One region of the Pseudomonas sp. Marseille-Q7302 genome, then DNA from elsewhere that is predicted to be linked to it. Evidence: predicted binding sites of a transcription regulator. Region 1 holds the regulator's gene; the other holds the start of a gene.
The links. Region 1 encodes sigma-54, which starts transcription at its own class of promoters, with help from an activator protein. Its sites were predicted from a motif close to ANTGGCATNNANNTTGCTNT; they were not measured.
Positions count from the first base shown of each region.

Region 2: a site for sigma-54 is predicted at 2,314-2,333, ahead of ACWPW1_RS14620 (circularly permuted type 2 ATP-grasp protein). Genes of this name have one in related genera too.

Region 1 covers NZ_CBCOPK010000001.1:1,453,570-1,459,564, forward strand. The annotation lists gene rapZ (RNase adapter RapZ) at 1-844, opposite strand, end outside; gene ptsN (PTS IIA-like nitrogen regulatory protein PtsN) at 846-1,310, opposite strand; gene hpf (ribosome hibernation-promoting factor, HPF/YfiA family) at 1,329-1,637, opposite strand; gene ACWPW1_RS06695 (RNA polymerase factor sigma-54) at 1,727-3,226, opposite strand; gene lptB (LPS export ABC transporter ATP-binding protein) at 3,329-4,057, opposite strand; gene lptA (lipopolysaccharide transport periplasmic protein LptA) at 4,054-4,596, opposite strand; gene lptC (LPS export ABC transporter periplasmic protein LptC) at 4,583-5,155, opposite strand; gene ACWPW1_RS06715 (KpsF/GutQ family sugar-phosphate isomerase) at 5,238-5,995, opposite strand, start outside.
Region 2 covers NZ_CBCOPK010000001.1:3,139,998-3,145,992, reverse strand. The annotation lists gene mtnC (acireductone synthase) at 1-395, shown strand, start outside; gene ACWPW1_RS14635 (PLD nuclease N-terminal domain-containing protein) at 501-713, shown strand; gene speE (polyamine aminopropyltransferase) at 810-1,661, shown strand; gene ACWPW1_RS14625 (ribonuclease E inhibitor RraB) at 1,764-2,105, shown strand; gene ACWPW1_RS14620 (circularly permuted type 2 ATP-grasp protein) at 2,363-3,772, shown strand; gene ACWPW1_RS14615 (alpha-E domain-containing protein) at 3,835-4,788, shown strand; gene ACWPW1_RS14610 (transglutaminase family protein) at 4,785-5,585, shown strand.

The sequences.
Region 1 (5,995 bases):
GATGGCGGATCTGGACGTTCTTGAGCAGGTCTTTGAGTTCGCGACCCAGGCGATCGGCCAGGTAGACCGAACGGTGATGACCGCCGGTACAGCCAATGGCCACGGTCACATAGGACCTGTTGTTGGCCGCGAAGCGCGGCAGCCACTTCACCAGGTAATCGCGGATGTCATTGTACAGGGTCTCTACCTCGGGCTGTTGCTCGAGATAATCGCGCACCTGGGCATCGAGACCGGAAAAGTCGCGCAGGTCCGGTTTCCAGTAGGGATTGGGCAGGAAGCGTACATCGAAGACCATGTCCGCATCCACCGGCAGGCCCCGCTTGAAGCCGAAGGATTCCACCAGGTAGGCGGTGCCGGGCTCGGGCGCGTTCAGCAGACGCAACTTGAGGATGTCACGCAGCTGATAGAGATTCAGGTGAGTGGTGTCGATCTTAAGATCGGACAGATCGGCGATGGGCGACAGCAGCACCTGCTCATCGTGGATGGCCTCGGCCAGCGATCTTTCCTGATTGGACAGCGGATGCCGGCGGCGCGTCTCGGAAAAGCGCTTGAGCAAGGTCTGGTCATCGGCGTCCAGATAGAGGATGTCGCAGCGGATGTTGCGGCTGCGCACCTGTTCGAGCAATTCGGGAAAGCGCTGCAGCTGGCTGGGCAGATTGCGTGCATCGATGGACAGGGCGACCTTGGGCTGAGGCCGTTCCATGTCGGTGAGGGCGTGCTGGGCCAGTTCGGGCAGGAGGCTGGCCGGCAGGTTGTCGATGCAGTAGAAGCCATTGTCCTCAAGCACGTTGAGCGCCGTACTCTTGCCCGACCCGGAACGTCCGCTCACGATGATGAGGTGCATGTCAGTGTCCGCTCTGGGCCTCGACGACGATCTGATAGAGCGCCTGGCTGTCCTTGGCCTTGCGTAGCCGTTCGCGGATGTCCGCGCGGTCCAGGATGCCGGCGATCTGGCGCAGCAGGGTCAGGTGCTGTTCGGTGGCGGCTTCGGGTACCAACAGCACGAACACCAGGTCTACCGGTGCGCCATCCAGGGAGTCGAAGTCCACGGGTTGCTGCAGGTGGAAGAGGACGCACAGCGGCTGTTGCAGGCCCGCCAGGCGACAGTGGGGAATGGCGATGCCATTGCCGAAGCCAGTGGAGCCCAGGCGCTCGCGCGCCATCAGGCATTCATGGATGTGCGCCGCGTCATGGCCAGGCAATTCCTGCGCGGCCAGTTCGGCGATACGTTCCAGTACGGCGGCTTTGCTGCCACCCGGCGCACCCGTCTGGGTGCGGCCGGGGGTCAGAATATTTTCGAGTCTGATCATAAAGCGGCGATCGAAACCTCAGCGGACGCCGACGCCCTGCTGGCGTTCGATCGATTTTTCCTTGTGTTTAATCAGTTGGCGGTCGAGCTTGTCGGCCAGGAGATCAATGGCGGCATACATGTCGTCATGCTCGGCGTTGGCGACCACCGCGGCGCCAGCGACGTGCAGGGTGGCTTCGGCTTTCTGCTTGAGCTTGTCCACTTCCAGAATGACCTGGACGTTGGTAATACGGTCGAAGTGCCGTTCGAGGCGGGCGAGTTTCTCGCCGATGTAGTCACGCAGGGCTTCTGTCACTTCAAGCTGATGGCCACTGATGTTGACTTGCATACCGCTTCTCCTTATTGCCGGGCTGCGATCGGCGAAGCTGCTCGCCGACATGACACGGGTCGATCGAGGCACGGTCACATCAGGACGCGTCAGAGGAGACGCTTGCGTTCGCTGGACGGAGCGATACCCAGGGATTCCCGATACTTAGCCACCGTGCGACGAGCGACTTGTATACCTTGCGATTCCAGTAAACCAGCGATCTTGCTGTCACTCAACGGCTTTTTCGCGTTTTCCGCCGCCACCAATTTTTTGATGATCGCGCGGATCGCGGTGGAGGAGCATTCGCCCCCTTCGGCGGTGCTGACGTGACTGGAGAAGAAATACTTGAGTTCGTAGATGCCACGCGGGGTGTGCATGAACTTCTGGGTGGTCACCCGGGAGATGGTCGACTCGTGCATGCCCACCGCCTCGGCGATGTCGTGCAGGACCAACGGCTTCATGGCCTCTTCGCCGTATTCGAGAAAACCCCGCTGGTGCTCGACGATCTGGGTCGCCACCTTCATCAGGGTCTCGTTGCGGCTCTGCAGGCTCTTGATGAACCAGCGCGCTTCCTGCAGCTGATTGCGCATGTAGGTATTGTCGGCGCTGCTGTCGGCGCGTTTGACGAAGCCCGCATACTGGGGATTCACCCGCAGGCGCGGCATGGATTCCTGATTGAGCTCCACCAGCCAGCGCTCGTTGTGCTTGCGCACGATGACGTCCGGTACCACGTATTCGGCTTCGCCGGACTCGATCTGGGAGCCAGGCCGCGGATGCAGCGTCTGGATCAGCTCGATGATCGGCTTGAGTTCGTCTTCCTTGATCTTCATGCGCCGCATCAGCTGCGCGTAGTCGCGGTTGCCGAGCAGATCCAGGTAGTCACCGACCAGGCGCTTGGCCTCGCCGAGCAAGGGGAGGGTGGCCGGCAGTTGCGCCAGCTGGATCAGCAGGCATTCGCGCAGATTACGAGCGGCGACGCCGGCGGGCTCGAATTGCTGGACCCGTCGGAGCACCACCTCGACTTCGTCGAGATCGACTTCCAGGTCCGGGTCGAGCGAGGCATGGATGTCTTCGAGGCTTTCCTGCAGGTAACCGTCGGTATCGATGCCATCGATGATGGCCAGCGCGATCAGCCGATCGAGGTCCGACATGGGTGCCAGGTTGAGCTGCCAGAGCAGATGCGTCTGCAGGCTCTCGCCCGCCGAGGTGCGAGTGGTGAAGTCCCACTCGTCGTCGTCACTGCTGGGCAGGCTGCTGGCGCTGGTCTGGTAGATGTCTTCCCAGGCCGTGTCGACCGGCAGCTCGCTGTCGCTGGGGATGCGCTCGCTCCACTCGGATTCGTCGGCCAGCTCGTTGGTGGCGACCGAGGTTTCCTTGAAGGTGGTTTCCATGTTGCCGGAGTTCGCGTGCTCGTCGCTTTCGCCCGAGGCTTCGCTCTGGTCGAAGTCTTCCCCGTCTTCCTGGCGTTCCAGCATCGGATTGGATTCCAGGGCTTCCTGGATTTCCTGCTGCAAATCGAGCGTCGAGAGCTGGAGCAGACGTATGGCTTGTTGCAGCTGCGGCGTCATCGTCAGCTGCTGGCCCATCTTGAGGACTAGCGATGGTTTCATGGCTGCGGAAATACACCTTGTCTACCGACGCGAACAGCGCCACCGAACCTCGCGAACCCTGCGAGCGTTAGCAAATTATATGCCTTGTTTCCCCGGGTTTGCCTAGAGGCGGAATTCGTGGCCCAGATAGACTTCCTTCACCAGGTCGTTGGCGAGGACTTCTTCGGCGGTGCCTTCGGCGATGAGTTGGCCGTCATTGACGATATAGGCCGTTTCGCAGATGGTCAGGGTTTCCCGCACGTTGTGATCGGTGATGAGCACACCGATGCCCTTGGCCTTGAGGTGGCGGATGATCTGCTTGATATCGCCCACCGAGATGGGGTCCACGCCCGCGAAGGGTTCGTCGAGCAGGATGAACTTGGGCGCGGTGGCGAGGGCGCGGGCGATCTCGACACGGCGTCTTTCACCGCCAGACAGGCTCATGCCCCGGTTGTCGCGGATGTGGGTGATGTGGAATTCCTGCAGCAGGCTTTCCAGCTCGCGCAGTCGTCCGGCCTTGTCCAGGTCCTTGCGGGTTTCCAGGATGCCAAGGATGTTGTCGGCCACGGTCAGCTTGCGAAAGATCGAGGCTTCCTGGGGCAGATAGCCGATCCCGGCACGGGCGCGGCCATGCATGGGCAGCGCGGTGACATCCTGGTCGTCGATCAGCACGCGACCCTGATCCGCCTTGACCAGGCCGACGATCATGTAGAAGCAGGTGGTCTTGCCGGCGCCGTTCGGGCCTAGCAGGCCAACGATCTGGCCGCTGTCGATGCTGACGCTGACATCACGAACGACCTGACGACCCTTGTAGCTCTTGGCCAGATGCTGGGCTTTGAGCGTGACCGTCATTGTTTCTGCCCCGACTGCTGCTGATCCTTGGGCTGGATGACCATGTCGATCCGCGGCCGCGGCGTGGTGACCTTGCTGCCGTTGGCCCGTCCTGCATTGACGATCTGGCGCTGGGTGTCGTAGACGATCTTCTCGCCTTCGAAGGTGTTGCCCTGTTGGACCACCTTGGCCTGGTCGATCAGGATGATGCGGTTTTCCTGGGCGAAGTATTGGATGGTCAGGCCATAGGCCTTGACGATGTCCTTGTCCGCCGAGGGTTTCTGCTCGTAGTAGGCCGGTTTGCCCACTGCGGTGGCGACCTTGATATTGCCCTGGTTGTCCTGGGTCAAGGTCACGGTATTGCCGGTGATCTTCATGCTGCCCTGGGTGATGACCACGTCTCCGCGATACACGGCCACGCCCTGCTTGTCATCGAGCTCGGCGCTGTCGGCCTGCACGCGGATCGGCTGGGTACGATCGGTCGGCAGGGCCCAAGCCGCGGCACTGCCCAAGGTGGCGCCGAGGGTGAACAGGAAGGGGAGGGTTTTAACGAACCTCATGCTGGCCTCTTACGTTGGACAGCAGGAGCATTCTGCCGTCTTCTAGATACGCTTTCATGCCATTGGCCGTGGTCACCCCATTGGCGGCCTCGATTCTAACGGCTTGCTCGGTTTGCGCATATTGTTTGTCAGGAAAGACGGTCATGCGGGTGGTGGTCAATACCACCGGGCGGCCTTTCGCGTCGGTACGTTCCACACGCACGTCATCGATCAGCTCCGCCTGACTGCCACCGGGAGCCACCTCGGCGCGGGCACTGCGAATGTGCCAGGGAAAGTCGGTGCCACGAAAGGCCAGCATGTCGGGCCGGGTCACCAGGGTGACGTCGGTGGCCTTGACGTGTTCGCTGCGCTCGGCCTTGAGTTCGTACTGGATCTTGCCGTCCAGGCGATACTGAATCGTCCGGGTATTGAGGGCATAACCGTCGATGGCACTGTCTTGCGGGGTCGATGACGCTGGAGCATCGACGAAGCGCTGCGGCAGGATGTTCCAGTAGCCGATCGCGATGAGCGCGGCGGCGATCAGGACCAACAGCACGGGTCGGCGCAAGCTGCGAAACATGAGGGTACCTGTGGTGGGCCGCACGGGGGCGGCGGGTTGAACACGAGTTGTGGGCGTATTTAGTCGGTCAGTATAACCCGGCCTACAGCACCCCGGCGCGTAGCAGGTCACCCATGTTGAGCGCACCGACCGGGCGCCGCTCGTCATCGATCACCACCAGCGCATTGATCTTGTGCTCTTCCATGATCTTCAGCGCCTCCGCCGCGAGCATCTGGGCCCTGGCGGTTCGACCGCCGCGGGTCATCACGGTTGCGATGGGCGTGGTCCGGACATCGATACCGCGATCCAGGGCGCGCCGCAGATCGCCATCGGTGAAGATGCCGGCGAGGCGGCCATCGGCGCCCAGTACGCTGGTCATGCCCAGCCCCTTGCGCGACATCTCCAGCAGGGCGTCGGATACCAAGGTGTCCTCGCTGACCTGCGGCAGATCGACGCCGGCATGCATGACGTCTTCCACCTTCAGCAACAGGCGGCGACCCAGGGCTCCGCCTGGATGGGAAAAGGCGAAGTCCTCGGCGGTGAAGCCGCGGGCTTCTAGCAGGGCGATGGCCAGGGCGTCGCCCAGGACCAGGGCGACGGTGGTGGAGGAGGTGGGTGCCAGGTTGAGCGGGCAGGCCTCGGTGGCGACGCTGGTGTCCAGGTTGACGTCCGCCGCCTTCGCCAGGGGCGAGGTGGGATTGCCGGCGAAGCTGATCAGGGGAACGCCCAGGCGCTTGATCAGTGGCAGCAGCGTCAGGATCTCGCTGGAGGTGCCCGATTGGGAGATGGCGATGATGACGTCGTCGCGGGTGATCATGCCCATGTCACCATGGCTGGCTTCGGCTGGATGCACGAAGAACG
Region 2 (5,995 bases), 1.7 Mb from region 1:
GCACGCTCCAGGGGCACGTCTATCCCGACGCCGTCCAGGCCCTGCGCCAGTGGCACGCTGCCGGTATTCCACTGTATGTCTATTCCTCGGGCTCGGTGCAGGCGCAGAAGCTGATCTTCGGCTGCTCCGAGCATGGTGATCTCACTCCGCTGTTTTCCGGGTATTTCGATACCCTGACCGGCGGCAAGCGCGAGGCCGAGTCCTATGCGCGCATCGCCTCGGCTACCACCCACGTGCCGGCGGAACTGCTGTTCCTATCCGACGTGGTGGAAGAGCTGGATGCCGCGCGGCAGGCCGGTCTGCCCACCTGTGGCCTAGTGCGTGCCGGCGGCCAGCTGGGCGATCATCCTTGCGTTACGTCCTTCGCCGACATCGATCTCACCGCTTTCGGTTGAGGCCCACGGCTGGCGCCGCTGCCAAGCGAGCCGGCCGAACTCCACGCCCTCATCGCCAGTCCCAATTGACGAGACCTTTGTCCTCGCAACGGGAGTCGCGACATGATCAATTCCACCATCGGCGGTGTACTGGGCTTCATCGTCTTCCTGCTCGACATCTGGGCAATCGTCAACGTGATCCGCAGTGACAGCACCAGCAACGCCAAGATCGTCTGGACGGTGCTCATCATCGTACTGCCGGTGATCGGCCTGATCGCCTGGGCCGCCGCCGGTCCGCGCGGCAATCGATCGGCCACCGCGCCTACCCATAAAGGCTAGTCAGCGCAACGCTGGAGCCTGTCACATCCAGCTCTTACAATGCCCGGCTTTTGGTCGGGCATTGTCTGTCTCGGCCAGCTACCTGCGGAGATCGACATGAGCGACTACCTGGAAACCCTCTACGACGGCTACGGTCAGCGGTTCACCGTCCAGCGCCTGCTCCACGAGGTGCGGACCGAGCATCAGCACCTGGTGATCTTCGAGAACGCGGTGCTGGGCAAGGTCATGGCCCTGGATGGCGTCATCCAGACCACCGAGGCCGATGAATTCATCTATCACGAGATGCTGACCCAGGTGCCCCTGCTCGCCCATCCGGCCCCGCGGCGGGTGCTCATCATCGGCGGTGGTGACGGCGGCATCCTGCGTGAAGTGGCCAAGCATCAGGGCGTCGAGCACATCACCATGGTCGAGATCGACGGCTCGGTGGTGGAGATGTGCAAGGAATACTTCCCCGGTCATTCGGCGGGTGCCTTCGACGATCCGCGCCTGAATCTGGTGATCGACGACGGCATGAATTTCGTCGCCAACACCACCGAGCGCTACGACGTCATCATCTCCGATTCCACCGACCCCATCGGCCCGGCCGAGGTGCTCTTTTCCGAGAATTTCTATGAGGCCTGCCACCGCTGCCTGAACGACAACGGTGTGATGGTCGCGCAGAACGGTACCCCGTTCCTGCAGCTGGACGAGGTCAAGACCACCGCCAGCCGCCTGTCCGGGCTGTTCGCCGATTGGCACTTTTATCTGTCGGCGGTGCCTACCTACATAGGGGGCGTCATGACCCTGGCCTGGGGTAGCAAGGACCCGACCTTGCGTCGGCAGAGTGCCGAAACCCTGGCGCAACGCTACAGTGATACAGGCATCCAGACCCGTTATTACACCCCGGAGCTGCATGCCGCTGCCTTTGCTCTACCTCGATACGTGCTGGAGGCCATCGGCAAGGCGTAAGCCCTGGCAGTCGCGGCACCGTTCGAGTTCTCAGCCGCGACTCGCTGGCGTCGGTAGCGATGGCCAGCGAGACGATCATCCGAACCAGAGGAGGGAAGTCCTATGTCCTTGTCGTTTGCCGATGATGTGAGCTTGAACCTGCTGCAGCGGATGAAAGAGGGCGGCTTCGATTTCGCCCGCTTTCATCCCATCGACTTCTTCGCCATCTTCGCCGATGAAGGCAAGGCCCGCATCGCTGCGGACCAGTTTCACGGCGAGTCCCTCAACGCCCAGGTGGTGCCCCACGAAGAGGGCGGCTGGCACCTGCAGGTCAGCAAGGTGATGTTCGCTACCCACGCCACTATCGATGATTTCGAAAGCGATCTCGAGGCCGTGGTGGTACCTCTCGGCGGGCAGCTCGATGGCTGGGGCGTCACCCAGGAAGTCAACCGCAGCCCCGCCTGATCCCACGCGTTGCGAGGCGGCATCCCGGACGGGATGCCCGTCTCATCTCCGGTAACCGTCGCGCCCCTCAATCATCGCACTTTCCGCTTGGCGCACCGTCTTAGGCTCATGACGGAAACGTTGCGGTGCATGCGCACGCTTACGTGCCTGGCTTTGGTGCACCGCGCGCCTCGCAGCTACGCGAGGGCCTGATCTTGAGGGCTCTTACGGTGGCACGCGGCTTGCGACGCTGCACCGTGGGTGACAAGGAGATCGGCATGAGCCGCCAACTGTATAACGAGATGTACGACGTCCGGGCGCAATGCCGACCGCACTATGGTCGCTATGCCCAGTGGCTGAAGGAAACACCCCCTGAACTCCTGGCCCAGCGCCGCCGCGAAGCCGACCTGCTGTTCCATCGCGCGGGTATCACCTTCACCCTTTATGGCGACGAGCAGGGCACGGAACGTCTGATTCCCTTCGACGCCCTGCCGCGGGCGATTCCCGCCAGCGAGTGGCAGATCATCGAGCGCGGCTGCATTCAGCGGGTCCAGGCGCTGAACATGTTTCTCCATGACCTCTATCATGACCAGCGCATCATCAAGGCCGGGGTCATTCCGGCCGAGCAGGTGCTGGCCAACGACCAGTACCAGCTGGCCATGCAGGGGCTGGATCTGCCCAACGGCATCTATGCCCATATCGCCGGTGTCGATCTGGTCCGCGACGGCGATGGTGCCTACTACGTGCTGGAAGACAACCTGCGCACTCCGAGCGGGGTGTCCTACATGCTCGAAAACCGCAAGATGATGATGCGGTTGTTTCCCGAGCTGTTCACCCTGGAGCGCATTGCGCCCATCGACCACTATCCGAACATCCTGCTCGATACCTTGCGCAGCTCCACCCCGGTCAATAACCCCACGGTGGTGGTCCTCACACCAGGCCGTTTCAACAGCGCCTACTTCGAACATGCCTTCCTGGCTCGTGAGATGGGCGTGGAACTGGTGGAGGGGGCCGACTTGCTGGTGCGCGACGAACAGGTGTTCATGCGTACCACGTCGGGCTTCCGAAAGGTCGATGTCATCTACCGACGTCTCGACGATGCCTTCCTCGATCCCCTGGCCTTCAATCCGGACTCCATGCTCGGCGTGCCGGGCCTGCTGGCCGCCTATCGCGCCGGTAACGTCATCCTGGCCAATGCCATCGGCACCGGGGTCGCTGACGACAAGTCGATCTATCCCTATGTGCCGGAGATGATCCGCTTCTATCTCAGTGAGGAACCCATCCTCTACAACGTGCCCACCTGGCAGTGCCGCAAGCCGGACGAGCTGTCCCATGTGCTGGCCAATCTGCCCGAGCTGGTCGTCAAGGAAGTCCATGGCTCCGGCGGCTACGGCATGCTGGTCGGTCCCACCGCCAGCAGCATGGAGATCGAAGCCTTTCGCGCGCGGCTCAAGGCCAATCCCAGCGCCTACATCGCCCAACCGACCCTGTCGCTGTCCACCTGTCCGACCTTCGTCGAAAGCGGCATCGCGCCGCGGCACATCGACCTGCGGCCCTTCGTGCTGTCCGGGCGCAAGACGCGTCTGGTGCCCGGCGGCCTGACCCGGGTCGCGCTGCGGGAAGGCTCGCTGGTGGTGAATTCCTCCCAAGGCGGCGGCACCAAGGACACCTGGGTGGTCCAGGACTAGATCGCCACAGAACAGTGGCCGCCACGGCGGCCCCGCAAGGACCTTTGAAAGGCGACCCCACCATGTTGAGTCGTACCGCTGCCGATCTGTACTGGATGTCCCGCAACCTTGAGCGCGCCGAGAATCTCGCGCGGATGCTGGACGTGAGCTATTCGCTGTCGATGATGCCGCAGAGCGGGCAGGGCGGAGGCCTGGATGAATTGGCCATGCCACTGCTCATCACCGGCACCCTGGATGACTACCGGGAAAAGCACGGGGCCCTGCACCCCGAGCGCCTGCTGCACTTCTTCGCCCTGGACGAGCGCAATCCCGGCAGCATCTATTGCTGTCTGCAGGCCGCGCGCAGCAATGCCCACGCGGTGCGTGGGCGCATCACCGCCGACATGTGGGAGAACGTCAACGCCACCTGGCTAGAGATGCGCGAGATCGCCGTCACCGGCCTGATCCGTTTCGGCATCAGCCGCTTCTGCGAATGGGTAAAGGAGAGATCCCACCTGTTCCGCGGGGCCACCGTCGGCACCATCATGAGAAACGACGCCTATCGTTTCATCCGCCTGGGTACCTTCGTCGAGCGCGCCGACAACACCCTGCGCATGCTCGACGCCCGCTACCAGGTACTGGGCGAGGAGGAGGCCGAAGCCATCAGCGACGCCTCCGCCCGCGGCTTCTATCAGTGGAGTGCGCTCTTGCGCGCCCTGAGCGCCTTCGAGGCCTACACCGAGCTCTATCGCGATGCCCTCAATGTGCGCAACGGTGCCGAGTTGCTGTTGTTGCAGGAAGACTTGCCACGCTCGCTGCTGGCCTGCGTGATCGAACTGCACCGGGTGCTGGCCAGCCTGCCGGGCGAGAACGGCCGCGAGGCCAAGCGCCTGGCCGCCGGCCTGGAGGCGCGGCTGCGCTATACCAGCATCGACGAGGTGCTGGACGAAGGGCTACATGCCTGGATCGGCGGCTTCATCGTCCATGTCCGCCAGCTCGCCAGCGCCATCAACACCGCTTATCTGGAGGCCGTATGAGGCTCGCGATCCATCACGAAACGCTGTATCGCTACGCCGACCAGGTTCGCGCCAGCATCCAGTACCTGCGGCTCACGCCCCAGGATGACGCGCGTCAGCGAATCCTCGGCTGGGAACTGTCGTTGCCGCGCCCGGCGCGGGCACAGCGCGATCCCTTCGGCAACATCCTGCATGTCCTGACCCTGGACACCCCGCATGACGCCATCACCATCACCGCCAGTGGTCAGGTGGAAATCGACGAGGGCTTCGAATCCGAGCCCTGCCAGGCCTCACCCTTTCCCTTCCTGCGTCAGACCCGCCTGACGGACGCCGACGAGGCCCTGACGGCCTTCGCCCGTGACATCTGCGACGGTCGCCGGGATCGCGCCACGCTGATCCAGCTCATGGAGCGGCTACACGAGCGCATGACCTATCTACCCGGTTCCACCGAGGTGGATGGCAACGCCGCCCAGGCTTTCGCCAAGGGCGCTGGCGTCTGCCAGGACCATGCCCATGCCTTCCTGGCCTGCGCCCGCAGTCTGGGCATTCCGGCGCGCTACGTGTCCGGCTATCTATGCACCGACGACAGCGCACACCTCTCCAGCCATGCCTGGGCCGAAGCCTGGCATGAAGGTGCCTGGTACAGCTATGACGTCACCAATCGCCTGATCCGGCCTGAGCGCCACCTGCGCCTGGCCATAGGCCTGGACTACCTCGATGCCTGTCCGGTACGGGGCATGCGCCGGGGTGGTGGGGTAGAGCAGATGGAAGCCAGGGTGTTGGTCGAGCCGTTGCAGCAGGTGCAGCAACAGCAGTGATCAAAGGTGCCTGCAACAAACGCGGAGGCGGCCAGGGGCCACCTTCGTCTGTTGCGCTGCCATAGAGCAGTCTCACGGCAATGGCACAGGTGCCATCCACGATAGGTCTGCTCGCCAGATCGGTGTGAACAGGTAGGGCAAGCCAATGCTCGATTGCCTACTAGCGATGGCTTGCGCGGCGCGCGGCCTTCCTTCGATACCGTCATCCGCAGCGAGGTGCCGTTAGGGCTGCCGCTGGTACCAGTGGTCCAGCCAAGATTCATTCGGATGCAGGTCAGCCGCCAGCGCTTCGGGGATGCAATGAACCCGGCGTCCAGGCCTCATGCAAGGGCTGGGCGAAGGAATGCGCACGCGAACGGTGGTCCTGGGAGATCAGCCAAAGAACCGCGAGAGGTTAGGTATGACCAACA